Regions from separate parts of the Streptomyces sp. NPDC059861 genome, predicted to be linked through region 3. Evidence: riboswitches for the same ligand, from Rfam matches in the RefSeq annotation. Region 3 holds a riboswitch; each other region holds the start of a gene.
What was found. A riboswitch is a leader RNA that binds a small molecule or an ion and turns the genes downstream of it on or off. The one in region 3 is predicted to bind cyclic di-AMP.

Region 1 (7,033 bases), on a different contig from region 3:
GCGGCCCTGCGCCTGACGGCCCTGCTCGACGGGCTCGCCGTGCAGATCACGTCCTACGCGGGAGCCGTGTCACGCGCGCGTGCGCAGGAGTGGGTGGACGAGGCGCTGGCCCGGGAACTGGGGCTGACAGAGGTGCCGGCGACCCAACAGCAGTGACCGTCCGCCCGTTTCACCTGCTTTGCGGCATATGATCCCGTGGTCCGCGCCCGTCACGGCCCGAACCGGCCGGGAGCCGGACCGGCCCGCTTTGGGCACGGCACCACGAGGTCGCCGCGGGGCGGCCCTCAAGCCACCGACGCGATCCGCATCTTGATGTCGTCCGGCGACAGCACGCCCTTGGCGGTGACATGGTCGCCCGACGATTCGCCCCGCAGCCGACGGCCGATCCACGGCACCAGATACTCACGCGCCCAGTGGACGTCGTCCCGGCGCACGTCGAAGGCGCCGCGCGGCGGGAGCGGCGGCCAGGGCTGCTCCGGGTCGGCGGGGACGGCGAGGCGCAGGGCCTGACCGGCACGCAGCGCCACACGCGTGTGCCCCTCGGGCGACAGGTGCAGCCGGTCGTGGTCCCAGGCTCGGCGGTCCTGGACGGACTTGAGCGACCACAGGTCGAGCACCGGGCAGCCGTACCGGTCGGCGATGGCCCGCACATGCCCGTTGTAGGTGGCGATCTTGCCGCGCAGATGCCTCAGCAGGGGGACGCCCCGGGTGTCGAAGCCGGTGGTCACCAGGACGGTGCCCACGGTGGCGGTCAGCGCCGCGACCCCACGCTCGAAGCGCTCCGCCACGTCGTCCGGGTCGGTGCCCGGCCGGATGATGTCGTTGCCGCCGGCGCAGAACGAGGCCAGGTCCGGCGCCAGTTCGGCGGCCCTCGGGACCTGCTCCGCCACGATCTGGTCGAGCAGTCTGCCGCGCACGGCGAGGTTGGTGTACTGGAAGTCGCCCTCGGGTCGGCGGTCCGCGAGCAGTACGGCGAACCGGTCGGCCCAGCCGACGAACGCCCCGTCGGGGCCGGGGTCGCCGACGCCCTCGGTGAAGCTGTCCCCCACCGCCACGTACGACCCGATCACTGATCTGCTGCCACTCTTCGAATCGTCTGCCACGTCGGGACATGATTCCCCTTCGAATGTGACCTACGCGACCGTAGGAAGGGGTTGACGGACGGTGAGAAAGGCCACGGCCAAAGGATTGGTCAATTGCGGAATAAGGCCTGATGGCCGAGGACGGCACCGCCGACGCCGAAGGCCGGACCCGTGGATGGGATCCGGCCTTCGGTGGTCTGCGGGCGACGCGTGCGTCAGCCGATCGAGACGCCCTTGGAGGAGAGGTAGGCGACCGGGTCGACGTCCGAGCCGTAGTCCGGCGTGGTGCGGATCTCGAAGTGCAGGTGCGGGCCGGTGGAGTTGCCGGTCGAGCCCGACAGGCCGATCTGCTGGCCCGCGGTCACGGTCTGACCGCTGGAGACGGAGAGCGAGGACAGGTGGGCGTACTGGGCGTAGTAGCCGTCGGCGAGCTTGATGACGACCTGGTTTCCGTACGAGCCGGCCCAGCCCGCCGAGACGACCGTGCCCTCGCCGACCGCCTTGAGCGGGGTGCCGCTCGCCGCGGCGAAGTCGACGCCGGTGTGGTAGCCGCTGGACCACATGCTGCCCGCCACGCGATAGGCGGTGCCGATGCCGGCGCCGTCCACGGGGGCGGTGAAGCCGGTGGAGGCGGCGGAGTCCGCGGCCTGGGCGGCGGCCGGGGCCTCGGCCGCGGCGGACTCGGGAGCCTCCGCCGCCGGCTCGGACTCGTCCGAGGACTGCGACGTCTTCGCCGCCGACGACTCGGCCGAGGAGTCGGAGGAGGACTCGGAGGAAGAGGAAGCCGGCTTGTCGCCGCCCGCCTCGCCCTTCTCGCCTATCGCGAGCTTCAGGCCGGGGTGGATGAGCGAGGGATTCTCGCCGACCGCTTCCCGGTTGTCCTCGTAGAGCCGCTGCCAGCCACCGCTGACATTCTGCTCTTCGGCGATCTTCGAGAGGTAGTCGCCCACCCTCACGGAATACGTCCGGGCACCCGACTCCTGGGCGGCGGACTGCTTTTCGGCGGACTGCTGCTGAACGGCCGTCTTCTGGGTCGGGATCGACGAGACGGCCTTTTCCGCGGCGGACTGGGGAGTGGCGGCGTGGGCGCCGGCGGCCCCCATCAGCGGAAGGGCGAGCGCGGCGCCACCGGTTCCGGCGACGGCGATGGAGCGAGTGAAGCGCTGGGTCTTCGGACGGCGGTGCTTACCCTTGGCGGGCATGGCGAATTCCTCTCCGGTGCCTGCGAGGTGAGCTGTCGGGTGCGGACTGGAGATGTCCGGCCGCGTGTGGGACGCGGCTTTACCCCAAGCCGTTCCGGAGACCGGAACAGGCAGTTCTACCTGTGGGTCCCCCGCTCCTGCCGAACACGGGTGAGTTAGCGCGGGCACCGGGCGGCGGCAGGATTCGGCGTCCGTCCGGATCGGGTGGAACGTAAGCGACCAAGACGCAATGGGACAAGCAAGAGGTTCCACCGGAACGCCGTTTTCGTGATCCGTTCGCCCGAATTCCGGTCACACTCCGTGCATTGGGGCGCGTGTGAATTCCATAAACGCCCTTGAAGGCATGTGAATTACGTGAACATGACGAACGACGCTCGGTCACGGATATGACGCTGCTCACGTGACCCTGCTCCAGGTTTCCGCATTTCACGGCGAGTTGGAAGGAAATGGCTAATTAGGACAGAAGGGGCAGATATAGCGAGAAGCCGCCGTTCCCCTTCATTCACCCTCCTGACGTCCACTCCGCCCGGCCCGTTACCCGATCGGGGGAGCCACCTGCCTGGCCCGTGGACAACCGCTCCAACTCCCGGTGACCACCTGTGGACACCTCATTCGCGCGGGAACGCGTGTCGTATCGTCAAGGACGTGCCCGTCGACGAGCCGCGCCGGCGGGGCCGATGGGAGGGAGCCCCCGTGACGCAGCAGGTGCCGTCGACCGAGCCCGAACTGGCCGGAGTGCGCAACTTCCGTGACGTGGGCGGACTGCCGACGGTGGACGGGCGCCGGGTGCGGCACGGAGTGCTGTTCCGCAGCGGCCACCTCGCGCACGCCACCGCGGAGGACGCCACGTTCCTGGCGTCCCTGGGGCTGCACACGATCTTCGACTTCCGCAACGCCGCGGACCAGAAGCTGGAGGGCCCGGACGTGGAGCTGCCGGGCGTGCGCAACGTGAACCTGCCGCTGACGGACCCGGCGGACGGCGCAGAGTTCTGGAAGATGGTCCGGGACGGCGACGTGGAGCAGCTGCGCGAGATCCTGGCCGACGGCAAGGCGGCGGACCGGATGATCACCTCGTACCGCGTGATCGTCAAGGAGCGCACCGCCGAGCACTCCCAGGTGCTGCACGCGCTCGCCGAGGACAGCGTCCCCGCGCTGATGCACTGCGCGGCGGGCAAGGACCGCGCCGGCCTGTCGATCGCCGTCACGCTGCTCGCGGTGGGCGTGGAGCGCGAGGCGATCCTCGCCGACTACCTGGAGTCCAACGCCAAGCACCGTCGCTACAAGGTGCACCGCAACAGCAGCTCGACCTCGGCCTACTCTCCGGAGGTCATGGAGCTGCTCAGCCCGCTCTTCGACGCGCGCGCCGAGTACCTGACAGCGGCGTTCGAGACCATCGGGAAGACCTGGGGCGACGTCGACACCTACCTGACACAGGGGCTCGGCGTCACCCCCGAGACCCGGGAGCGACTGCGCGAGCGCCTGCTCGACTGACCCCGGGCCCTTGCCCGGCCCCGACGCCTACTTGGCCCCGACCTCGAACAGCAGGTAGAGGAAGGCGGCGAAGAGGTGCCCCGCCACGATGTAGATCAGCAGACGGACCCAGATGGCCCGGGGAATCTTCTGCTCGAGGTCACTCATGGCGTGTCTCCCGTGTCGGGGCCGAGGCACATCGCGGCCGTGGGGCTCTGCAGCAAGGTGTGGACGAAGAGGAGGTCGACCCCGCCCGGGTCCTGGGCGGCGATGCGGTGCGGGGTCAGTGAGTCGAAGTGGGCGCTGTCGCCCGGGCCGAGCCGGTGTGCGGCGTCCCCGAGGCGCAGCCGCAGCCGTCCGGTGAGGACGTACAGCCACTCCTCACCGGGGTGCATCCGCACGACGTCGCCCTGCGAGCCGTGCGGCACGTGCACCCGCAGTGCCTGCATGCCCCGCCCGGAAGCACCGGCCTGCCAGTACGTCCAGCCGCCCGCGCCAGTGGGTTCCATGTCGGCGGCGCGCACCACGGCGTCCCGGTCGGGGACCGTCTCGCCGAGCAGCTCCGAGACGGTCGTACTGTAGATGCGGGCGAGCGCCAGCAGCATCGGCAGCGAGGGCTGGCGCTGCCCGGTCTCCAGCCGGGACAGATGGGCGGGCGACAGTCCGGCCGCACGTGCGGCGGCCTCCAGGGTGAGGGAGGCGCGGTGGCGCAGGTCGCGGAGCTGCGGGGCGACGACCGGCAGCACACCGGCCGCTTCGGCCCCGAGCTCTGAGGAGGAGTTCATGCCTCCATTCAGCCGGATTCTTGCCCCTGGGGCAAATTCCTTGCCTCAGAGGCAAACCCCGCCATCCCACCGGCCAACCCGGCGCGTCAGCGGTTGGCCACCGCCTGCTTCACGAGCGTCTTGCCGAAGTCCCACACCAGCCCGCCCCCGCTGTGCGCGTCGTCCATCACATCCGTGAAGGCCGCCACGAACCGGTCCACCTCCCGCTCCCCGATGATCAGCGGCGGGATCAGCTTGATCACCTCCAGGTGGTCGCCGGAGACCTGGGTGAGGATCCGGTGCCGCTGGAGCAGCGGCACGACGACCATCTGCGCGAAGAGACCCTTGCGGGCTGCCTGGAGCACGGCCCAGCGGCTGCGCAGCTTCAGCGACTGCGGCCGCCCGAACTCGATGCCGATCATGAGCCCCCGGCCGCGCACGTCCGCGAGCAGCTCGTACTTGTCGACCAGCGCGGCGAGCCGGGACCTGAGCAGTTCGCCCGTGGCCCGGACGCCCGCGACGACCTGCTCGCTCTCCATGACGGAGAGCACCGCGAGCCCGGCCGCCATGGCCTGCGCGTTGGAGCCGAAGCTGGCCGAGTGGACCAGCACCCGGTCCATCGACGAGTAGACCTTCTTGAAGATCCAGTCCTTGCCGAGCGTGGCGCCCACCGGCACATAGCCGCCGGAGAGCGCCTTCGCCACGCAGACCAGATCCGGTTCGACGCCCTCCTCGTGCTGGTAGGCGTAGAAGTCGCCGGTGCGGCCGAGGCCCGTCTGCACCTCGTCGGCGATGAGGAGCGCCTTGTGCCGGTGCAGCAGGTCCTGCGCGGCCCGCAGGTAGCCGGGCGGGGCCTCGTGCACGCCCTTGCCCTGGACCGGCTCCACGATCAGCGCGGCGACGTCACCCTTCTTCACCTCCCGTGCGAGGGCGTCGAGGTCGCCCAGCGGTACGGCGGTGTCGGGCAGCAGCGGGGCGAAGCCGTCCCGGAAGCCCGCCTCACCGTTCACTGACAGCGAGCCGGTGGTCAGGCCGTGGAAGGCGTGCGCGCAGTACAGGACCCTGGGCCTGCCGGTCACGAACCGGGCGAACTTCAGCGCGGTCTCCACCGCCTCCGTCCCGCTGTTGCCGAAGAACACCCGGTCCAGGTGTGGGCTGTGCGCCAGCAGTCGTTCGGCGAGCAGGCCGGGCAGCGGCTGGCAGTCGAACCGGGTGAGGTCGGCGAGCTGTGCGTCCAGGACGTCGTGCAGCGCCTTGCGGACGACGGGGTGGTGGCGGCCCAGGCCCATCACCCCGAAGCCGGCGAGCATGTCCAGGTAGTCGTTGCCGTCCGCATCCCAGAAGTGGGCGCCCTCGGCGCGCTCGTAGACCTTGTCGAAGCCGATGGTGTGCAGCATGCGCGGCAGCTGGTGGTTGAGGTAGCGGGCGTGCAGGTCGTAGCGCTCGGCTCCGCGCTCGGCGAGCAGCGCGCCGAGGTCGAACGCGCCGCCGGGCGCGGGCTCCGGCGGTGGGGACGCGGATTCCGCGGTGGTCATGGGTGGGTCTCCTTGGACAGCGATTCCCCGGTGACGGTCGCCTTGGAGGACTGCTCCGGCACCGGTACGACGGCCCCCGTGGACGGCTTCTTCGGTACGGCCCGCTCCCCGTCCGCCCCGGCGGTCCCCCGGGACCGCTCCTCCCGGACGGCCAGGCTCGCGCCGATCCGGCCGGCGATCTCGACCGGCGTGAGGCCGATGTCGGCCAGCACCTCGCCCCGCTTGGCATGCGCCAGGAACTGCTCCGGGATGCCGAAGCGCCGTACCGGCACATCCACGTCGGCGTCGCCAAGCGCCAGCGCCACGGCGGCACCGACCCCCGCCGCCCGGCTGTTGTCCTCGACCACGGCCACCAGCCGGTGCTCCGCGGCGAGGCCGGGCAGCGCGGGGTCGACGGGCTTGACCCACCGCGGGTCGACCACCGTGCAGCCGATCCCCCGGGCCTGAAGCAGTTCGGCCGCCTGCAGGCAGACCGGCGCCATCACCCCGACGGCGACGAGCAGCACCTCGGGCGCCCCGGCCCGGTGCAGTACGTCGATGCCGCCCACCCGGTCGACCGCGGGGACGCACGGCCCCACGGACTCCTTCGGGAACCGCACCAGCGTGGGCGCGTCGTCGACGGCGACCGCCTCACGCAGCTGCGCCCGCAGCTGGTCGGCGTCGCGCGGCGCCGCGATCCGCAGCCCGGGCACGACCTGGAGGATCGACATGTCCCACATGCCGTTGTGCGAGGCTCCGTCGACGCCGGTCACACCGGCCCGGTCGAGGACGAACGTCACTCCGCAACGGTGCAGGGCCACGTCCATCAGGAGCTGGTCGAAGGCGCGGTTGAGGAAGGTGGCGTAGACGGCGACGACCGGGTGCAGGCCGCCGGTGGCGAGGCCGGCCGCGGAGACGGCCGCGTGCTGCTCGGCGATCCCGACGTCCCACACCCGGTCCGGGAACCGCTGGGCGAACTTGCCCAGGCCCACCGGGTGCAG
Region 2 (7,033 bases), on a different contig from region 3:
GCGGTCGTCGTCAAGGCCCGGTGTCTGCGGTCGAGCCGGGCGGGCGGCTCCAGGAGGCGGTCCACGCGTTCGCCCAGCAGGCGGTGGCTGGAGGCGCAGGAGAGGACACCCCGGTGCTGGTTGAGTTCGATCAGGGCCAGCGCGGTGGTCAGGTGGCCGCAGCGGCGGGACGCCGTGTCGTCGGCGGAGAGTTCGACCAGGCGGTGGGTCTGGTCGCAGAAGTGGGTGAAGAGGGGGACGCGAGGGAAGCCGGTGGCGAGCGCGGTGGACAGGTGCAGCAGCCAGTCGTGACGGGCGCGGGCGTGGCCGCGTTCGTGGGTGAGGACGGCGTCGAGCTGGCGGTCGGTGAGACGGTGCAGCGCCCCGGTCGTGACGATCAGCTGGGGCGGGCTGCCCGGCATCCACCAGGCGTCGGGGTACTCGTCCTCCAGGACGAGCAGCGGCCCCCGGGCGGCGGGCAGACCGGCGGGCAGGTCGGGGGCGCGTTCCCGCAGATGTGCGCGGGCCTGGCCGCGGCGGCGCCTGGCCTCGAACAGCTCGCGCACGAGCATCGCCGTCGTCCACGCGGCACCGCAGGCCAGCAGCAGGGTCAGCGCGGCGGCCCAGGGCGGCGCCGCCGAGAGGTCGTAGGCGGCGGCCACGCGCGGCGGGGCGGGCGCGAAGACCTGGTCGCGCACCGTCTGGAAGACCGCCGCCGCGCCCAGGACCAGCGCGGTCAGACAGCACAGCAGGACGGTGGCGACCAGGCACTGCCACACCCACAGCCCGACGACGGGCTCCCGCTCGGGCCAGGCGGCGCGCACCAGCGTACGAGGGGCCGGTACGGCGGCCGCCAGAGCGACGACGCTCAGCAGGAGCAGGCAGACGGTCATGCCACGGGCTCCGGATCCTGGTCGGGAGTGGGGCGGCTTCGGGTCGGTGCTGGTCGGTGCGGTGCAGTGCGGTTCAGCGCAGTGTGGGCGGCCGACGCACCGTGGACCTCACGCCCGCGTCACGTGCTGCACGCCTCGCAAGCCCAGCCGCACGCACCCGCGTCACGCGCCACACGAGCCCGCGCCGCGCACCGCGCACACCGCCGCCAGTATGACGGTGACGGGCGGCCGGAGTCAGCGCCGAAGCCGTCGCTGTCGCGGAAACCTCACCCCGACACGACGCGTCCCGTGACCTCGCCGAGCCCCACGCGCACGCCGCCCGCGCCCGGAGCCCAGGCCGTCATCGTCACGACGTCGCCGTCCTCCAGGAACGTCCGCTTGCCGTCGGGCAGTTCGAGGGCGTCGCGGCCGTTCCAGGTCAGCTCCAGGAGTGAACCGCGTTCGCCCTCGCCCGGGCCGCTCACCGTGCCCGAGCCGTACAGGTCGCCGGTGCGCAGGGAGGCGCCGTTGACGGTCATGTGGGCGAGTTGCTGGGCCGCGGTCCAGTACATGGTGGAGAACGGGGGCTCCGCGACGACATGACCGTTGAGGGCGACGGAGATGCGCAGGTCGTAGCCGCCGGGCTCCTCCTCGGTGTCGTCCAGGTACGGCAGCAGGGGGTGGGTCCGCCCGGGCGGGGCCACCCTTGCCTCGTCCAGCGCGTCCAGCGGGGTGATCCACGCCGACACCGAGGTGGCGAAGGACTTGCCGAGGAACGGGCCGAGTGGGACGTACTCCCAGGCCTGGATGTCGCGGGCGGACCAGTCGTTGAGCAGGCACAGGCCGAACACGTGATCGCGGAAGCCGGACAGCGGCACGGGCGTGCCCATCGCCGAGGGGACGCCGACCACGAAGCCGACCTCGGCCTCGATGTCCAGTCGGACGGACGAACCGAAGACCGGCGCGGCGTCGGCCGGGGCCTTGCGCTGGCCGGAGGGGCGGATTACGTCGGTGCCGGAGACGACGACCGTGCCGGAGCGGCCGTGGTAACCGATCGGCAGATGCTTCCAGTTGGGCGTGAGGGAGTCCGCCGCGTCGGGGCGGAAGATCTGGCCGACGTTCCGGGCGTGGTTCTCGGAGGCGTAGAAGTCGACGTAGTCCGCGACCTCGAAGGGGAGGTGCAGGGTCACCGAGGCCAGGGGGTGCATCAGGGGCGCGAGGGACTCGCGGTGGGACGGCACGGTGACCCAGGCGGTCAGCGCGCGCCGGACGTCCGACCAGGTCGTGCGGCCCGCGGCGAGCAGCGGGTTGAGGGTCGGGCGGGCCAGCAGCTCGGCGTACGGGGAGCCGAGCGCCAGTGCGGCCGCGCCGGCGTCGAGGACGTGGTCGCCGAGGCGGACACCCACCGTCCGTTCGGCGGACCCGGCGGGTGAGAACACGCCGTACGGAAGGTTGTGCGGACCGAAGGGGTCGCCCTCGGGGACATCGAAGGGGGGCATGAGGTGCTGCCTCACTTTCGTACGCGCGGTCCATGCGGTCGCGGATCACGTTACGGCTGCGGCACCTGTCTTGGGCAGTGTCCGATAAGCGCGGAAGGTCCTGAATATCCCGAAAGGTCTATCGCGTCGACGCTTCGGAAACTCGTCCCGTCGATCCGTCACAACGACCGCCCCCGATCCGTCAGTGCGGTGAAAGCAAGCATCGCACCGGCCACTGACAACAGGAGGCGGCATCATGCAGGCACGGATGGCGAACCCGGCGTACGTCCTCCCGGGCGCGCTGAAGGGCATCGGGGCCCTCTTCCAGGCCATCGGGGAGAGCGGGCTGGACCAGGAGGTCGCGGAGCTCGTCGGGCTGCGGGTCAGTCAGATCAACGGCTGCGCCGCCTGCGTCCACGGACATGTGAACAATCTGCGCAAAGCGGGCGTGAGTGAGGAGCGCGTCGCCTCTATCGCCGCCTTGCGGCACGCGCCCTTCCACAGCGACGCCGTGCGCGCCGCGCTGACCCTCGCGGAGACGGTGACGCGGCTCGCGGACCGCTCGGAGGAGCCGGTTCCGGACGCGTTGTGGGACGAGGTCGCCGACCACTTCGACGAGAAGGAAGTGTCGGCGCTGATCCTGACCGTCGCGCTGACGAACATGTTCAACCGCGTCAACGCCACGATCAAGGAGCCGGCAGGCACCACGTGGGGGTGAAAAGCAGACAGTGGGAAGGTAGTTGGGAATGAACGGTGAGGGTGCGGTGTCCGTATTCTCTGATCATGGCCGCACCCACCGCATATGCCGCGCGCACCGAGTACGCGCGCACCGACTACGCCCTCATCGCCACCGACCTGGACGGAACGCTGCTCCGCGGCGACGACACGGTCTCCGACCGTTCGCTCGCCGCGCTCGCGCGGGTCTCGGCGGCCGGTGCCCGGCATCTGGTGGTGACCGGACGGCCGGCGCCGCGGGTGCGACCACTGCTGGAGGTCCTGGGCGGCGGGGGGCTCGCGGTGTGCGGGCAGGGCGCGCAGTTGTACGACGCCGGCGCGGACCGTCTGCTGTGGTCCGTCACGCTGGACCGGGAACTCGCGGAGACCGCGCTCGGCAAGATCGAGGCCGAGGTCGGCCAGGTGTACGCGGCCGTCGACCAGGACGGCGTCGACGGGCTCACCCTCATCGAGCCGGGGTATCTGATGCCGCACCCCACGTTGCCCGCGGTGCGCATCGATCGCCGCGACGACCTGTGGTGCGCGCCGATCAGCAAGGTGCTGCTGCGCCATCCGACGCTGTCCGACGACGAGTTGGCGGCGGTGGCCCGCATGGTGGTCGGCTCGCTCGCGACCGTCACCATGTCGGGGCCCGGGACGGTCGAGCTTCAGCCGTGCGGCGTCACCAAGGCGACGGGGCTGGCGCTGGCGGCACGGCATCTGGGCGTGAGTCCGGAACAGACCATCGCCTTCGGGGACATGCCCAACGACATCCCCATGTTCGACTGGGCCGCGCACGGCGTCGCCATGGCCAACGCCCACCCCGAGCTCAAGGCGGTGGCCGACGAGATCACCCTGTCGAACGAGGACGACGGCATCGCCGTCGTCCTCGAACGGTTGCTGGCCAGGACTCAGTACGCGCCGAAGACGTTGTCGATCGAGCCGTAGCGGTCGGCCGCGTAGTTGCAGGCGGCGGTGATGTTGGCGACCGGGTCGTACGGGTCGTACGCCGTGCCGGTCACGTGGTAGGCCGCGAAGGTGGGGTCGATGACCTGGAGCAGGCCCTTCGACGGGGTGCCCTTGGCGGCGTTGGAGTCCCAGTTGTTGATGGCGTTCGGGTTGCCGGACGACTCGCGCATGATGTTGCGGTGGATGCCGTTGTACGAGCCCGGGATCCCCTGCTGCGCCATGATGTCGAGCGACTGGCGGATCCAGCCGTCGAGGTTGTTCGGGTACGCCGTGACGGAGCTGACGGCCGTGGGCGTGGCGGCGGACGCGGTGGTCGCGCCGATGAGCGGCAGGGCGAGCAGGGCGGCGCCGGTGCCGGCGACGGCGAGCTTGCGAGCGATGCGGGCAGTACTGGTACGGCTCTGCTGACCGTTTGCAGTCATGGGGACTGTCCTCTCCGGTGCCTGCGAGGTGAGCTGTCGGGTTCGGGTTGGGAGGTGCCCGGCCGCCCTCTTGCGAGTGCGACTTCACCCCGAGCCGTTCCGGTGTGCCGTGGTGTGCGGCGTCCGGTCCGGCGGCTTACCTGGGTCCCCCGCTCCTGCCGTGCGGTGAGTGAGTCCGTCATGGGTGGCGCGGGCGGCGGCAGGATTCGGCGTTCCGCCCGACAGGCCGGGAACGTATGCGAGAGCACATGTCCGAAACAAGTGGTGGTTTCACATATCGCGGTATTTGATCTTCGAATCGCCTGTTTGCCGCCCTTGATCCTTTGCGGTCGAAAAGAGTCAACTCGGCCATGCGTCAAGGCGGATCGTCGCGTCCATGCAAGGGACTCGTGAAGGGGTGCGAGTGAGCCAACTCACGTGCGTGCAGAAGGATGGCAAATCGGGCAATAAGCCCAAGTCCTAGTTAACTGGCGGCCCGTGGAATGCGCTTCTCCCAGGTGCGGTGGAAGACCACCTCGGCACCGGAGGTGCAAATCACCTCATTTGAGGCCAAAAAGTCCTCTGCGGTGCAGGCGATCTCCGACTGCGTACGGATCGTGGTGTCCCAGGCGAGCTCCGGGCGGTGCAGCCGGATCGTCCAGTCCGAGCGGGCGCGGGCGGACAGCGGATCGTCCTCGCGGATGGCGTACGCCTCCAGCGCCTCCTCGGTGAGCTCCAGCCCGTCCGGGTACACGCGCGTGCCGCCGTGGCGTGGTTGGTCGACCTCCAGCCGCCACTCGCCCTTGGCGACGTCGCGCACGACCAGTCGCCCGGGGCGCGGTTCGTCGAGGGTGGCCGGGTGGGCGACGCCGAGCGGTTCGGACTGCTCCGGCTCCTCCAAGGTGAGCGGCGGGACCGTCGCACACGCGCGTACCGGCAGTTCGAGAGCGCTGCCGGACGGGTCCAGGGTGAAGCCGGCCGCGGAGTCCGGCTGGGGCCAGATCCAGGGCCAGTACGCGGAGGCGAGCGAGAGGCGGATGCGGTGGCCGGGCGGGAAGGCGTACCCGATGCCGCTGAGCTCGAAGGTGACGTCCTCGGTGGCCCCCGGGGTCCACGGCACGACCCGGTCGCGTCCCTCGCGCGCGGAGAGGTCCATCACCCCCCGCGTCACCAGCGTCGAAGAGCTGTCCGGCGCCACGTCGCAGACGCGCGCGACCACCTGCCCGCTCGGCACCTCCGAAGCCAGCCGCAGTCGCACCCGCGGCCGCCCCAGCACCCACGTCTCCTCCGGCACCGCGAACTCGAAGCTCGCCCCGCGCGCGTCCTCCTCCCGTTGGTCCGGCGGCAGGTCGGCCTCGTTGCCGATCGGGAGGAAGCGCCCCGCGTCGACGCCCGTGTGCTGGGGTGACCGGACGAGTACGGGCTCGCCCCGGAGGGCGTACGTGGCCGTCGTCACGTGGGGTGAGGGCCAGGCGGGCTCACCGACCCAGCGGCCGGGCAGCGTCTCGTACCCCGTCGCCGGGGGATGCGCGTCCATGACGTACGAGCGCAACAGGGGCTCGGACATCACGCCGGTGTCCCTGCCCTTCAGCCAGTGGTCCCACCAGCGCAGGGTCTCCTGGAGGAAGCCGATCGCCGGGCCGGGCGGCAAGGCGCGGTCGGGGTAGTGGTGCGACCAGGGCCCGATCAGGCCGCGGACGCGGTCGGACGGGAGGTGCTCGACCAGACGGAGCACGGTGTCGCGGTACGGGTCGTGCCAGCCGCCCACCGCGAGCACGGCGGCGTCGACGGCGCCGTGGTCCTCGCGGACGCGGTCGTGCCGCCGGTGGTGGTCGCGCACCTGGTGGTCGAGCCAGGTGTGGACGAAGGGCTCGACCTCTTCGAGGCGCCGCAGCCACATGTCCCGCCAGGCGTCGCCGACGTACCGCGGATCGGGCGGGCGGCAGACGAAGGCGAGCATGGTCGCCGCCCACGCGTGCATGTCCACCGCGAGAACGGAACCTCCCATGTGGTGCGCGTCGTTGTCGTAACGGTCGCCCGGGGAGCAGACGGTGACGATCGCCTTGAGCGGTTCGGGAGCGAGCGCCGCGATCCGGAGGGAGTTGAAGCCGCCCCAGGAGATGCCGAACATGCCCACCTTGCCGTCGCACCACGCTTGCGCGGCCAGCCAGTGCACCACCTCGACACCGTCCGCCAGCTCCGTCGCCGAGTACTCGTCCGTCGGCATGCCCTCGCTGTTGCCGTGCCCGCGCACGTCGACGCGGACGGAGGCGTAGCCGTGGCCGGCGTACCAGGGGTGACGCTGGTGGTCGCGGGGCGCGGTCCAGTCGGTGAGGCGGTACGGGAGGTACTCCAGAAGGGCCGGTACGGGCTCGTCGGTGATCGGGCGCCATACGCGCGCGTACAACCGGCTTCCGTCGGGCAGCGGGATACGGAGGTCCTCGTGAGTCGTCTCGTAGGGGAAGGACGTACGGATGTGCATGAGCGTGACCCCAGGTACGGCTTCAGTGGACCGGGTGCTTCGTGCGGCGCGGCCGGCGCGCGGCGGCCGTCACCGCCGGGCCGGCGGTGCGGCGCGTCGCCCGCGGCGTGCTCGCGGACTCCGCCATGTGCTCGCGTC
Region 3 (7,033 bases):
ACGTGGATCAGCAGCCTCTCCTGCTCGTGCGGGGTAAGTTGCACGTCCCACCTCACCTCCTCGCTCCGGACCGTGCGGGGCCCGGCTGCCGCGGCCACCGGCAAGGTCCCCGACGGCGTGGAGGGGCAGGTTAGTCGGCACGCGTTTCGCGCACGTTAACCAAGCTGTGACCCACGAGTCGCGGCCCCCTCGTCCCGCATGCTCGTCAGCGCCCGCAGTCCGTCACGGAGGACCTCGACGGGCACGGGCCCGAAAAGGGACTGCTGCGCGAGGAAGCCCATCACCGAGGCGATCATCGTGCGGGCCACGTCGTCGGGGGTGACGTCCGCATCCATCATCCCGGCGTTCTGGTAGCTCTCCACGATCCGCGCCCAGGCCCCGCGCACCGAGCCGTACCCCTCGCGCAGCACGGCCGCCAGTTCCTCGTTGCGCAGCGTCTCCGCCCACACCTGGATGACGAGTCGCGGAAAAGCCGGCCGCCCGTCGACCGTCAGATTCTCCCGAGCGGCGAGCGTCCGGCCGAGGACCGCCGCGACGAGCTCGTCCGGCGGCGCGGGCGGGCTCTGCCGGGCCGCCTCCGCGAAGGCCTGGTGGACCGACCCGAGCACCTCGCCGACGATCGCGGCGATCAGTTCCTCCTTGCCGCTGAAGTAGCGGTAGACGGCACCCGCAGAGAGATTCACCTCCTTGAGCACGTCCTGCATCGACGTGGCATGGAACCCGTTGCGGGCGAAGCAGACGGCGGCGCCGTCGAGGATCTGCCGGCGCCGGGCGTCGAGGTGTTCCTGGGATACACGAGCCATGATCCCAATGTAGAACGAACATTCTTTCTTGACAACCGCCCACGCTTCGGCGCACGGTGGTCCGGAGTCTAAAACGAACGATCCTTCTTTTTTGGACGCCCACCCGAGGGGGAACCCATGTCCACACCCGGCACGCACTCCACCCGCCCCGGACCCCGGCACGTCGTCGCGGTCGTCGTCCTCGTGCCGCTCGTTGCGGCACTGGCACTGTGGGCCTTCGCCTGGCCGGCCGCCCGCACCGCGCCGCACGACCTGCCGCTCGGTGTCGCGGGCCCGGCCACCGCCACCGTGCAGATCCAGCAGCAGCTGGCACGGCATCAAGGCGCTTTCGAGATCCACCGCTACGCCGACGAGACCGCGGCCCGCGAGGCCGTCGAGGACCGGACGGTGTACGGCGCGATCGTCGTCACCGCCCAGGGTCCCGAGCTGCTGACCGCGTCGGCCGCGAGCCCGGTGGTCGCGCAGCTGCTCCAGCAGGCGATGTCCGCCGAGGGCGCCCGGCCCCGCACCGTGGACGTGGTGGCCGCTCCCGAGAGCGACCCGCGGGGCGCCGCACTCGCCGCGAGCGTGCTGCCGCTGGCGCTGGCCGGGATCGCGGCGGGCGCGGCCGTCTCCGTGCGGGGGCTGCGCGGGATCCGGGCGGTGACCGCGCTGGTGGGCGCGTCCGCGCTGGTCGGCGTCATCGCGGCCGCGATCGCGCACAGCTGGCTGGGGGTCCTCACCGGCGACTGGTGGGCCGAGGCCGCCGTCCTCGGGCTGTCGACGCTGGCGGTGAGCAGCGCGGTCGCCGGGCTCGCCGCACTCCTGGGCCATGCCGGGATCGGCATCGCCGCGGGCACGCTGATGCTGTTCGGCAACCCGTTCTCCGGTGCGGGGTCGGCGCCGCAGATGCTGCCCGAGCCGGCCGGGGCGATCGGCCAGTGGTTGCCGCCGGGCGCGGGGACGACGCTGCTGCGCTCGGTGTCGTACTTCGACGGCGCGGCGGCGCTCGGCCCGGCGCTGACCCTCATCTGGTGGGCCGCGATCGGGCTCGGCGCGGTGCTGCTGGGCAGTGCGCTGAAGTCCCGTACCGGGGTGGCGAAGCAGTCCGCGGCCGAGCGGGAGCCCGCACCGGCGGGCTGACCACGAGCAGGCCGTGCGCCCCGCTGCGGCGGACGGGGCGCACGGCCTCTTCACGCTGCCCGGCACGCGGGTGACGGCCGGTCAGCGGGTGCTGTGCGGGCCCCTCGAGGGTCAGGCCGGTGATCTGGGCATTCAGGGCGCGGAGTCGGCGGGGCCGCGCACCCGGCTGGGCGAGATGCTGCCTGATCCACCGGATCGTCCCGCACCGCAAGGACGTGCAGGGCCTCTTCGAGCATCTCGACCCGGCGTGCGCCGACGACACCTATCGTGGACAGCGCGCCGCTCAGGCGCTGGTGCGCAGGGCCGTCGAACCGCGCGACGCACTCACGCCGATGCACCGGCGGGGCGAGAGCGAACTCCCCGCACGAATCCTCGCGCGGGCGCTGCGCGTGCTGGACGGTGAACGCCGCGCGGCGCGTGTCCCCGTTGCACCGCGCTCCGACAGTTGCGGCAGGGCTGATCCACCCGCCGTCGCCTCGGACCGCCGGGAGTCATGACGGAATGTGCGGGCGGGAGTTGAAACGGACCAAAAGGGCTACCGCCGTCCGGATGACCTTCACCCCCTTTCTCGGGGCCCTTGCGGTTGCGCAACGAGGGCTGCTCCGGGGCGGAATGAGACCTTCCCTCGCTGGTCCGGGGTCGCGTGGCGCCCTTGACACCCGTTCGCACAGGAGGCTGTCCACCCGAACGGGTGAGTGGTGAGTAACGCCACAAATCCCCGATTGCGTTGGGATTTTCGGACTTCCGTGAGTCAAGATCCCTGACTGACGACAAGCCCCCGCCGCCGCGGCGGGGCGGTCCGGGCGGACGCCGAGTCCTGCCGCCGCCCGGATGACCGGTCGACAGGAGTGGATCGGCAGGAGTGGAGGACCCGAGCACGACGGGTCGCCGGAGCGCAATCTCCGAGCGTCCCTTGGGGTGAAGCCGTGGCAACGCGGCCGGGCAACTTCGCCAGCCCGAATCCGACAGGTCATCCTTCACAGGCGGCTGACGAAGGGTTGCGCATGACCGCGCTCAATCGTGTCCCGTCGCTGATGGCCCGCGCTGGTACGGCCTCGGCCCTCACCCTCGCCGCGGTGGGCGGCTCCGTCGTTGCTCCGGGCTTCGCCTCGGAGGCCGCGGCCGCCACACCGGCGACGAAGGCACTCCAGATCGCCGCCTCGAAGAAGGGCTCCCCGTACAGGTGGGGCGCCACCGGGCCGCGCAGGTTCGACTGCTCCGGGCTGACGCTGTACTCGTTCAAGAAGGCGGGCAAGAAGCTGCCCCGCACGGCCGCCCAGCAGTACAACAAGACCCGCCACGTCGGGGCCAAGAGCCGCAAGGCCGGTGACCTCGTGTTCTTCCACTCGGGGTCGAACGTGTACCACGTGGGGATCTACGCCGGGAAGGGGAAGATCTGGCACGCCCCGAAGACCGGGGACGTGGTGAGGCTCCAGAAGATCTGGACCAAGAGCGTCTGGTACGGCCGGGTGAAGTGACCCTCGGGTGGCGGTGGCGGCGCCCGGAGGGGACGCCGCCGCCCCGCCCGTGACACGGACTCGGACCGACTCGGACAGCAGGGTCGCGCCGAGGACCGTCAGCGCGGCGCCCGTGACGCTGTCCAGGGCACGGGCGGCGCCCGGCCTGCGCAGCCAGTGGCCGAGACGGTCCACCAGCAGGGCCACCGCCGGGAACCACACCAGGGGCGAGGGCCACGATGATCAGCGCCCGCAGCAGGGTGCGCGGCAGTGCCGGGGCGCCTGCCGGGACGAACTGCGGCAGCAGGCTGAGGAAGGTCACCGGCGCCTTGGGGTTCGGGGCGTTGGTGACGAAGCCCTGGCACAGCGGGGTGCACGGCGGCCGGGGTCGGCTCCCCGCCGGCGGCGGTACAGGGCCGTCGTACGGCCCACAGGGCCCGGAGCCCGAGAAAGAGCACGTAGGTGCGCGGCCGGCCGGCTGGAGGGCCCGGAACAGCGCGGGCACGGCGGCGAGAACGGCCGCGACGCCGGCCACGGGCGGGCGGTGTGCGGCAGCAGCCCGCCCGCGATCCCCGGCGCGCACGCCACGCCGACCCGGCGGGAGATCAACGCGTTGCGTACGAGACGGTGAAGTCCGCGCCCGGCATGGCGGCCACGCCCTCGGCCGCGAGGGGCTCGCGGCTGCCGCCGGCCGAGCCGGCCGGGCAGCCGTTGAGCGGCGTGGCGCCGGACCACCCCGCCCGGCAGGGGGGAGGCGGCGCTGGCACGCGCCGGGACGGCGCCCCCCGGTACTGGTCGCCACGCCGGGGTACGCCGTCGTGTGCGCGCTCGTGAGCGCGGGGCTCGGGGTGGCGGTCGTACCGGAGGTGGTGGCGCGCACGGCGGTCACGCCGGTGGGATGCGCCCGCTGTCGGCGGGCGAGCTGCGCCGCACGACCTCGTTCGCCCACCGCACCGGCGGGACGACCCCGGCGGCGGACGTCTTCCGCGCCCTCCTCCGCGGCGCCTTCGCCCAGGCCCGGCAGCCCCGCCCGACCTGACGCCACCCCACGACGGACCCGGCGACACCGGCTCCCCGCCCCGCCCGCTCCGGCACGGCGGCTCGCCCCCCGGTGGGCTACGGCTCCTGTCGGCCCGCCAGGCGGGCCGGGCGCACCGGTACCGTCCAGGGCAGTTCGATGGAGACCGTCTTGCCACCCTCGCGGGTCGGGCGGACTCTGAGACGGCCTCCGCACTCGGCGGTGAGCCAGCGGATGATGACCATGCCGCGGCCGTTGTCCTGCTGAACGGCGGCCGGGAGCCGCTTGGGGAAGCGTGGGTGACTGTCGGTCACCCCGATGCGGAGCTGCTCGTCGCGGTCGAGCTGCATCGCGACCGTGAAGGTGGGTGACTGACCGAGGGTGTGCTGGACGGCGTTGGTGGCGAGTTCGGAGATGATGAGCCTGATCGTGTCGGCCGCCTCGGTCTCCGGTGGCAGGCCCCATTCCGCCAGGGTGCTGACCACGTAGGTGCGGGCGGTGGAGACCGAGGCGGGATCGCTCGGCAGAGTGACGGATGCTTCCAGATGGTCTGCCATGGCGACGTCGTCCCTTTCCCACGGGACCGCAGTCCGACACGGAGCGGATGGTTCGAGTACGGTCCCGGACTGGTGCTTCTTCGCCAGACTGCCACTCAAAGCCCGGTAGCGGTGGCGATCCACCAAGATATGCATATATCTGTCGCTCGAAGCGGTGAACTCTGCGACGGCAGAGCGTATTTGGGCGGCTCGGAAGGAGTAAGGAGTAGCCCATGCAGCACGGTCCCGCGGTGCGCCGCCGGAAACTGGGCGCCGAATTACGCACACTGCGAGGCCGCGCGGGCCTCACAAGCGGTGAGGCGGCCCGGCTGGTGGGATGGCACCAGTCGAAAGTGAGCCGGATCGAGACCGGCGCCAGCGGCGTGAAACCGGCCGATGTGCGGTTACTCCTGGATGCCTACGGGGTTGACGACGCCCAACTCGGAGATCTCCTTCTGGCGTTGGCGGGCTCCGGCGACGGCCACGGCCGTGACCACTGGTGGCACGCCTACAAGGGGGTGCTGCCGCCCACCTACCGGGACTTCATCAGTCTGGAGTCGCAGGCCGGCGCCATGCGCACACTGGAGACCTCCGTCGTCCCGGGCCTGCTCCAGACCCCCGAGTACGCCCGCGCCGTGACCCGCGCCGCGGTCGAGGGCCTGGACGAGAGCCGCCTGGACGCCCTGGTGGAGGTACGTCTGGCCAGGCAGGACGTGCTCCGTTCGCACCCTCCGCTGGTGCTGAGCGCGGTGCTCGACGAGGCGGTGCTGCGCCGGGAGGTCGGCGGCCAGGAGGTGATGGCGCGCCAGCTGGAGCGGCTCGTGGCGGCCGCCCGCCTGCCCCAGGTGCGGCTCCAGGTGCTGCCCTTCGCCGCGGGGGCGCACATCGGTATCACCGGCCCTTTCGTTATCTTCTCATTTTCGAGCACTTCTGATCTGGATGTTGTGGTTCTAGACCACTTGACGAGTAGCCTCTACCTCGAAAGGAAAGAAGACGTAGAGGCCTACACCGAGGCCTTCAACGCCCTTCAGTTCCACGCCCTTTCGCCCGAGGAATCGTTGGACTACATCGCCGGGATAGGTGACGGCGTGTAAGGAGGCACCATGACCGCACTGCCTCGGAACGTACCTTCCAGCACGCAACTGCTCGGTGTGCACTGGCTGCGCAGCAGCTACAGCACCGGCGCCAACAACTGCGTCGAGACAGCCCGGCCGGCCCTGGGCCCGTGGGCCGGTCTGCTCGCCGTACGCGACTCCAAGGACCCGGCCGGACCCGCGCTGCTCTTCTCCCCCGAGAGCTGGGCGGGGTTCACGGCTCACCTCTGACAGGTCCTGCTGGCTTTCGCATTCGACCCACCCTGATTGGGTCGGATCACTTCTGATCAGTTCCGAACAGCGCGATGCACGGCCGTGGTCCGCCGACTCATGGTCGCGTGTCGCCGATGACTCGTACAGCGCGTTCGATCTGGTCCCCGGAGAGGTCCGCGCGGGCCGTCAGCCGCAGCCGGGAGATGCCGTCGGGCACGGAGGGAGGTCGGAAGCAGCCCACGGCGAGCCCCTCGGCGCGGCAGTCGGCCGCCCAGCGCACGGCGCTCTCCGGGGACGGCGCGCGCACGGAGACGACCGCGGCGTCCGGCCGTACCGCCGCCAGGCCCAGAGCCGTCAGCCGGGTGTGCAGTTCGCCCGCCACCGCGCGCGCCCGCGCCGCCCGGTCCGGCTCACCGCGCAGCAGACGCAGCGCCGCCAGCGCCGCACCCGCGGCGGCGGGAGCCAGACCGGTGTCGAAGATGAACGTCCGGGCCGCGTTCACCAGATGGTCGATCACCCGGGCCGGGCCGAGCACCGCGCCCCCCTGGCTGCCCAGCGACTTCGACAGCGTGACCGTGACGACCACGTCGTCCGCGCCCGCCAGCCCCACCGCGTAGGGCGCCCCCCGGCCGCCGTCGCCGAGCACCCCGAGGCCGTGCGCGTCGTCCACGACCAGCCCCGCGCCACTCTCCCGGCACGCCTGCGCCAGAGCGGTGAGTGGGGCCTGGTCCCCGTCCACCGAGAAGACCGTGTCGGACACGGCCACCGCCGGTCCGTCATGCGTGTGCAG
Region 4 (7,033 bases), on a different contig from region 3:
GGACAAGGGCCAGATCGTCGCCCTGCTCCTCATGGTCGTCGTGGCCATGGTCTTCGTCGGCAATGTGAACCTGGGCGGCGGCGCACAGGCCTACCTCCTGCCCGCCGTGCTGGTCGGCGCCGGTGTCGCCCTGGTCTGGCGCCAGGCGGACAACGCCCGCCGGGCCCGCTGGGTCGAGGTCGGCCGCCGCAAGCGCACCCTCAGCCTGCTGCGCGCGGTCGCCGGCGTCCTGCTGGTCACGGCCGGTGTCACGGGCGTCTTCGTGCTCCAGGGCTCCGCGGCCCACCTCGGCTCGGTGCTCCAGGCGGCCCTCGCGGTGCTCGTCGGGATAACGCTCCTCGCCGGTCCGTACCTGGTCCGTATGACCCAGGACCTCTCCGAGGAGCGCCTGATGCGCATCCGCGCCCAGGAACGCGCGGAGGTCGCCGCCCACGTCCACGACTCGGTGCTGCACACCCTGACGCTGATACAGCGCAACGCGGAGAACCCCGGCGAGGTGCGCCGCCTGGCCCGAGCCCAGGAGCGCGACCTGCGCACCTGGCTCTACAAACCGGAGGGCACCGGCAAGGACGAGGCCGACGAGCCGACCACCCTCGCCGACGCGGTGCGGCGCAACGCCGCGGAGATCGAGGACAAGCACGGCGTCCCCATAGAGGTCGTCGTGGTCGGCGACTGCCCGCTCGACGAGAGGATCGGCGCACAAATGCAGGCCGCGCGCGAAGCCATGGTGAACGCCGCCAAGTACGGTGGCGACGGCGGCGCCGTGCAGGTCTACGCCGAGGTCGAGGGAAAGACGGTCTTCGTGTCCGTCCGGGACCGCGGTCCAGGCTTCGACCTCGACTCGATACCCGCCGACCGCATGGGCGTCAGAGAGTCGATCATCGGCCGCATGGAGCGCAACGGCGGTACGGCCCGGCTGCGGGCGGTGCCGGACGGCGGCACGGAGGTCGAGCTGGAGATGGAGAGGGCGGAGAAGACGTCATGAGCGACCCGACCGAGGCGAACGGAACGGCGGGAGCGGAGGAGTCGGCCGAGCCCGCACAGACGCCGGGCGGCGGCGTGGGAGGGCGGCGCGTGCGCGTGGTGCTCGTCGACGACCACCGGATGTTCCGCACGGGCGTGCAGGCCGAGATCGGCCGGACCGACGAGACCGGCGTCGAGGTCGTCGGCGAGGCCGCGGACGTCGACCAGGCGGTCACGGTCATCACCGCGACCCGCCCCGAGGTCGTCCTCCTCGACGTGCACCTGCCGGGCGGCGGCGGCGTCGAAGTGCTGCGCCGCTGCGCTCCGTTGATGGCCGACCCCGAGCAGCCGGTCCGTTTCCTGGCCTTGTCGGTCTCGGACGCGGCCGAGGACGTGATCGGCGTGATCCGCGGCGGCGCACGGGGATACGTCACGAAGACGATCACCGGCACGGACCTGGTCGACTCGGTCTTCCGGGTCCAGGAGGGCGACGCGGTCTTCTCACCGCGTCTCGCCGGCTTCGTCCTGGATGCCTTCGCCTCCACGGACGCCCCGCCTGTCGACGAGGACCTGGACCGACTCACCCAGCGTGAGCGGGAGGTCCTGCGGCTCATCGCCCGCGGCTACGCCTACAAGGAGATCGCCAAGCAGCTGTACATCTCGGTGAAGACCGTCGAGTCCCACGTCTCGGCGGTGCTGCGCAAGCTCCAGCTCTCCAACCGGCACGAGCTGACCCGCTGGGCGACGGCCCGACGGCTGGTGTGACGAGCGCGCGTCACACGACCCTGGTCGCCCCGGCGAACGGCATCTGGTCGATCGGCGCCAGCCGCACCGGAGCCGAGGGGTTGGGCGCGTGGATCATCTGGCCGTTGCCGACGTAGAGGCCGACGTGGCTGATACCGGAGTAGAAGAACACCAGGTCACCGGGGGCAAGTTCGGAGCGGGAGACGCGGCGGCCGGCGTCGATCTGGGCGTAGGTGGTGCGGGGCAGGGCCACCCCGGCGGAGCGGTACGCGGCCTGCATGAGGCCCGAGCAGTCGAAGGCGTCGGGGCCGGTGGCGCCCCAGACGTAGGGGCTGCCGAGCTTCTGGTAGGCGTACGAGACGGCAGCGGCGGCACGGGAGTTGGGCGCCGCCGTGGTGGCGGAGCCCGGGGCCTGGAGGGCGTCCCGGCCGGCCGTCGAGGCGCGCGAGGCGCGGTCCGTGCCGTCGCCCTGCGCGAATCGCGCCCGCTCCTCGGCCGTCAGCCGGGACAGCAACTGCCGTGCCTCGTCCAGCTTGCCGGTGACGGTCTTCTTGTGCCGGTTCAGCTCGGCCTGCCGGGACTGGAGCGAGGCCAGTTCGACGCGGGCGGCGCCGCGCAGTTGCTCGATCTCCCGCAGCTGCCGGCGGACGCGTGTGACGGCGGCCGCCTGCCGGTCGCCGGCGCGTTCGGCGAAGGCGGCGCCGTCGAGATACCGGTCGGGGTCGTCGGAGAGGGCCAGTTGCAGCGCGGGGTCCAGGCCGCCGTCCCGGTACTGGGCGGCCGCGTACGAACCGAGTGCGTCACGGGCGGAGTTGAGCCGGTCCTCCTTGCGGGCCGCCTCGTCCTGGAGGCTGCCCAGCCGCTTCTGTGCCGCCCGGGTCTCCTCCCGCACGCCGTTGTACTTCTCGGTGGCGACCTCCGCCTCCTGGTACAGCTTGTCCACCTTGGCCTTGACCTGCGCGGGCGTCAGCTGCGGCTCGGCGTGGCCGGTCCCGTCGAGGCCCGTGGCGGTCGCCGCGCCCGCGAGGGCGATCGTCGCCGCCGTGCGGGCCCTGGTGCCGTGGGCCGAGCGTGGTCGGGGCTTGCGGTGCGCTGCCACGTGGACTGCACGTCCTTTCGTACGACTCGGGCGACCGCCGGTCCGTACGGCCACCGGGTGGACGTACGACCGCTCCGGGGCGGCTGACGCGTCCGGCGGCGCCCCGCACAGGGGATGCGGGGCGCCGCCGGACCTCCTCGGCGGTGGTGCCCGGCTGCCGCCTCTGGCCAAGGGCGGCGGTGGGGAGCCGGTCACCTGGTGGAGGACGCTAAACCCGGGCGTGTCGGCACCGTGACGTCTTGTGCGGAAGTGACGTCGGGGGACCAGCGGGTGACCGTATGTGATCGGGCGCGCGATTCGCGGTCGTCGCCTTCACGCGGTGCGATGACCGATGCGGCGATTCCGGGGCGGGAGGGGGCGCGGTGGTGCTATGAGGCGCATATATGCAGTCGCCGTGGGCGGCCCGGCGTCGGCAGGCCCGGTGTCGGGCGGCCCGGGACCTCCTGATTAGGCTCCGGCCCCATGGACGTACTCATCCACCTCTTCGTCGGCCTGCACATCATCGGCATCGCCTCCCTCCTCGGTGGTTTCCTCACCCAGATGAAGGCGATGGGCCAGGGCACCGCACGATTCGTCCCGGCGATGCTGCACGGCGCCCTGACCATGCTGGTCACCGGCGTGATCCTGGTCGGCCTGAACCAGGCGGACGACCAGCCCGTCAACAACATCAAGATCGGCGTGAAACTGGCGCTGCTGATCGTGATCCTCGGCCTCGTCTACGTGAAACGGGACGACGAGAAGGTGGACAAGGGCATGTTCGCGCTGGTGGGGCTGCTGACCACGGCGAACGTCTTCATCGCCGTGCTCTGGACCTGACGCACCGCCCCACGCGCGCGTGCCACGGAAACCGCCGCACGCGCGCGTGCCCTTCGATCGCCTCTCCGACCGCCTCGCGGCGCCGGTGTCAGGCCGGGCGGACGACGCTGTGGATGGAGGACTCGCCGTCGTAGTAGACGGACTCCTCGCGGACGTACGCGCCGGGCTTCGGGGCGTGGATCATCATGCCGTTGCCGATGTACAGGCCGACGTGGGTGATGTCGTCGTAGAAGAAGATCAGGTCGCCCGGCCGGGCGGCGGCGACGGAGACCGTCGTCCCGGAGTCGACCTGGTCGTAGGTGGTGCGCGGGAGGGTGACGCCGGCGGCCTTCCAGGCGGCCTGGGTGAGGCCGGAGCAGTCGTAGGACTCGGGGCCGGTCGCGCCCCAGACGTACGGCTTGCCGATCTGGGCGCGGGCGAAGGCGAGCGCCTTCTCCGCCTTGGTGCCGTACCCGGAGTCCGACGCGGACTCACCGGAGCCGGACTCGTTGCCCGTGCCGGCCGAGGAGTCGGCGTTCGAGGACTCCTGCTCCCGCTGCGCCGCCTCCTGGCGCCGCTGCTCCTGCTCCTGCTGCCGGGCGAGCTCGGCGGCCTTGCGCTCGGCCTCCTCCTGCTTCTTCTTCTCGATCGCCGCGAGGCGGGCCTTCTCCTCGGCGGTCAGATCCGACAGCAGTGCCCGCGCGTCGGCGAGCTTCTTCTGGACGGTGGCCTTGGCCGACTGCAGATCGCTCTGCGACTCGGTGAGCGTCTCCAGACTCTGAGCGGCCTCCTGGCGCTTCTTCATCGTCGCCGACTGCTCGGTGAAGTACTCGTCGACCGCGCCCTTCTGGCGGCTGGTCAGACGGCCCGTCAGCTGGTTCTGGTCGAAGTAGTCCTGCGGGGAGTCGGCGAGCAGGAAGGTGGCGGTGTCGGGGACGGAGGCCCCGGAGCGGTACTGGGCGGCGGCGTACGTCCCCAGCTCCTCACGCGCCTCGTTCAGCTTCTGTGCGCGCTGGGCCACGTCGTCCAGGAGAGCGTCGACGCGCTTGCGCTGCTTCGAGGTCTTCTCCTTGGCCGCGTTGTACTTCTCGGTCGCCGACTCCGCCTGGCGGTAGAGATCGCCGACCTTCTTCTCGACCTCCTCGAGGCTCGGCTTGTCGTCGGCCGAGGGCTCGGCGTTGGCGGTCTGGGAGAGCAGGGCCACGGAGGTCAGGGCAGCGGTGGCGAGGGCCGGTGTGCGTATGCCTGCCACCCGTGCGCCGGAGGGGCGCGACTTGCGGTGCGACGCCAAAGGAGGCGACTCCTTCCATCTGCCGCCTACCGGGTTAGCTGTCGGGTTCGGGCGGGTGGTTCGGAAGGGTTGCCCTACGGCCCGCTCCCTGAAGGGATTTGGGCCGATTCACCCCAAGTTCGGTGGGTCCCCGGCTCCGGCTGCCTTGGGCGCATCGGACTCGGCGGAGGCCGCGCGGCCCGGCGACGTTCGCCGGTAAGAGTCGTGCGGCCTGTCCGGCACGGTAGCCAACTCGTGTGGCCCGTGTGAAGGTTGATGGGCGATATGCCCGATACATTTTCGTGACCTTCGGTCAGTGGTCACGCCCCGCGTGAGAGCGTGTTCGGACGGTGAGCGCCTGGTCAGCGCCGGGGCCGGGCGATGACGGGCCGGGACCCGCAAGATCGTCCGCTTGCGTCTCCCGCCTTCCCCGGGCGCCTGCCCGGGCCGTGATCGCGGGCTCCTCCGCAAGATCGCCGGCCTTTCGTGGCCGGTATGTTCTCGGGGCGGGAGCGGGTTGTCAGTGGGGCGCCCTAGACTCGGAGAGCGATGAGCAGCCTCTTTGATGACAGCTTCCTGGCGGACCTCCAGGCCCCACGGGCCCACGAGGAGCCTCCGCCGCCGCCCGAGGACGATCACGCTCCGGATGCGCTTCCGGACGATCTGTTCGGCGGGAAGTTCGACGTGCCCCCGGACCGGGACGCCTACTACCGCGACGGCGCCCCGCGCCCCGCCCTGGACGCCGCCGTGCTCCTGGAGGGGCTGAACGACAACCAGCGCGCCGCCGTCGTCCACTCCGGCTCCCCGCTGCTCATCGTCGCCGGCGCCGGCTCCGGCAAGACACGTGTCCTCACCCACCGCATCGCCCACCTCCTCGCCGAGCGCGGGGTGCACCCGGGCCAGATCCTCGCGATCACCTTCACCAACAAGGCCGCGGGCGAGATGAAGGAGCGCGTCGAGCACCTGGTCGGCCCCCGGGCGAACGCGATGTGGGTGATGACCTTCCACAGCGCCTGCGTGCGCATCCTGCGCCGGGAGTCCAAGAAGCTCGGCTTCACCTCGTCCTTCTCGATCTACGACGCCGCCGACAGCAAGCGCCTGATGTCCCTGGTCTGCCGCGACCTGGACCTCGACCCCAAGCGCTTCCCGCCCAAGTCCTTCAGCGCCAAGATCAGCAACCTCAAGAACGAGCTGATCGACGAGGAGGACTTCGCCGCCCAGGCCACCGACGGCTTCGAGAAGACCCTCGCCCAGGCGTACGCGCTGTACCAGTCGCGCCTGCGCGAGGCGAACGCCCTCGACTTCGACGACCTGATCATGACGACGGTCAACCTGCTCCGCGCCTTCCCGGACGTCGCCGAGCACTACCGCCGCCGCTTCCGGCATGTCCTGGTCGACGAGTACCAGGACACCAACCACGCCCAGTACGCCCTCGTGCGCGAACTCGTCGGCACCGGCGAGCGTGCCGCTGAGGACGTCGACGTACCGCCCGGCCAGGACGACCTGCCGCCCGCCGAGCTGTGCGTGGTGGGCGACGCCGACCAGTCGATCTACGCCTTCCGCGGCGCGACCATCCGCAACATCCTCCAGTTCGAGGAGGACTACCCGAACGCGACGACGATCCTGCTGGAGCAGAACTACCGCTCCACCCAGACGATCCTCACCGCCGCCAACGCCGTCATCGAGCGCAACGAGTCCCGCCGCCCCAAGAACCTGTGGACCAACGCGGGCGCGGGCGCGCGCATCACCGGCTACGTCGCCGACACCGAGCACGACGAGGCACAGTTCGTCGCCGACGAGATAGACCGACTCACGGACGCCGGCGACGCGAAGGCGGGCGACGTCGCGGTCTTCTACCGTACGAACGCCCAGTCCCGTGTCTTCGAAGAGATCTTCATCCGCGTTGGTCTGCCCTACAAGGTCGTCGGCGGCGTCCGCTTCTACGAGCGCAAGGAGGTCAGGGACGTCCTGGCCTACCTGCGGGTGCTGGCCAACCCGGAGGACTCGGTCCCGCTGCGCCGGATCCTCAACGTCCCCAAGCGGGGCATCGGCGACCGCGCGGAAGCCATGATCGACGCGCTCTCCCAGCGCGAGAAGATCAGCTTCCCCCAGGCGCTCAAGCGGGTCGATGAGGCGTACGGCATGGCCGCACGCTCCACGAA

Region 1: linked by a shared signal. The riboswitch ahead of ACFV6X_RS25335 (peptidoglycan DD-metalloendopeptidase family protein) and the one ahead of ACFV6X_RS19900 (C40 family peptidase) in region 3 are both predicted to bind cyclic di-AMP.
Region 2: linked by a shared signal. The riboswitch ahead of ACFV6X_RS14895 (transglycosylase SLT domain-containing protein) and the one ahead of ACFV6X_RS19900 (C40 family peptidase) in region 3 are both predicted to bind cyclic di-AMP.
Region 4: linked by a shared signal. The riboswitch ahead of ACFV6X_RS11045 (NlpC/P60 family protein) and the one ahead of ACFV6X_RS19900 (C40 family peptidase) in region 3 are both predicted to bind cyclic di-AMP.

Annotation. Positions count from the first base shown of each region.
Region 1 is NZ_JBHWJQ010000031.1:99,473-106,505, forward strand. Features, by position in the region: gene ACFV6X_RS25325 (TetR/AcrR family transcriptional regulator) at 1-156, shown strand, start outside; gene ACFV6X_RS25330 (SGNH/GDSL hydrolase family protein) at 285-1,070, opposite strand; gene ACFV6X_RS25335 (peptidoglycan DD-metalloendopeptidase family protein) at 1,298-2,284, opposite strand; cyclic di-AMP (ydaO/yuaA leader) riboswitch at 2,289-2,484, opposite strand; gene ACFV6X_RS25340 (tyrosine-protein phosphatase) at 2,978-3,775, shown strand; gene ACFV6X_RS25345 (DUF6126 family protein) at 3,803-3,922, opposite strand; gene ACFV6X_RS25350 (helix-turn-helix domain-containing protein) at 3,919-4,539, opposite strand; gene ACFV6X_RS25355 (aspartate aminotransferase family protein) at 4,626-6,053, opposite strand; gene dxs (1-deoxy-D-xylulose-5-phosphate synthase) at 6,050-7,033, opposite strand, start outside.
Region 2 is NZ_JBHWJQ010000014.1:20,000-27,032, reverse strand. Features, by position in the region: gene ACFV6X_RS14915 (M56 family metallopeptidase) at 1-872, opposite strand, end outside; gene fahA (fumarylacetoacetase) at 1,139-2,350, opposite strand; gene ACFV6X_RS14905 (carboxymuconolactone decarboxylase family protein) at 2,586-3,047, shown strand; gene ACFV6X_RS14900 (HAD family hydrolase) at 3,113-3,991, shown strand; gene ACFV6X_RS14895 (transglycosylase SLT domain-containing protein) at 3,955-4,434, opposite strand; cyclic di-AMP (ydaO/yuaA leader) riboswitch at 4,438-4,620, opposite strand; gene ACFV6X_RS14890 (CocE/NonD family hydrolase) at 4,898-6,895, opposite strand; gene ACFV6X_RS14885 (hypothetical protein) at 6,918-7,033, opposite strand, start outside.
Region 3 is NZ_JBHWJQ010000021.1:69,119-76,151, forward strand. Features, by position in the region: gene ACFV6X_RS19880 (urease subunit gamma) at 1-44, opposite strand, end outside; gene ACFV6X_RS19885 (TetR/AcrR family transcriptional regulator) at 156-803, opposite strand; gene ACFV6X_RS19890 (ABC transporter permease) at 921-1,925, shown strand; gene ACFV6X_RS19895 (hypothetical protein) at 2,108-2,422, shown strand; cyclic di-AMP (ydaO/yuaA leader) riboswitch at 2,724-2,926, shown strand; gene ACFV6X_RS19900 (C40 family peptidase) at 2,930-3,403, shown strand; partial or broken gene ACFV6X_RS19905 (LysE family translocator) at 3,476-4,029, opposite strand; gene ACFV6X_RS19910 (hypothetical protein) at 4,281-4,421, shown strand; gene ACFV6X_RS19915 (ATP-binding protein) at 4,499-4,957, opposite strand; gene ACFV6X_RS19920 (helix-turn-helix domain-containing protein) at 5,170-6,030, shown strand; gene ACFV6X_RS19925 (DUF397 domain-containing protein) at 6,040-6,261, shown strand; gene ACFV6X_RS19930 (8-amino-7-oxononanoate synthase) at 6,359-7,033, opposite strand, start outside.
Region 4 is NZ_JBHWJQ010000009.1:148,049-155,081, reverse strand. Features, by position in the region: gene ACFV6X_RS11065 (PspC domain-containing protein) at 1-985, shown strand, start outside; gene ACFV6X_RS11060 (LuxR C-terminal-related transcriptional regulator) at 982-1,728, shown strand; gene ACFV6X_RS11055 (NlpC/P60 family protein) at 1,739-2,806, opposite strand; gene ACFV6X_RS11050 (hypothetical protein) at 3,269-3,622, shown strand; gene ACFV6X_RS11045 (NlpC/P60 family protein) at 3,711-4,892, opposite strand; cyclic di-AMP (ydaO/yuaA leader) riboswitch at 4,900-5,054, opposite strand; gene pcrA (DNA helicase PcrA) at 5,421-7,033, shown strand, end outside.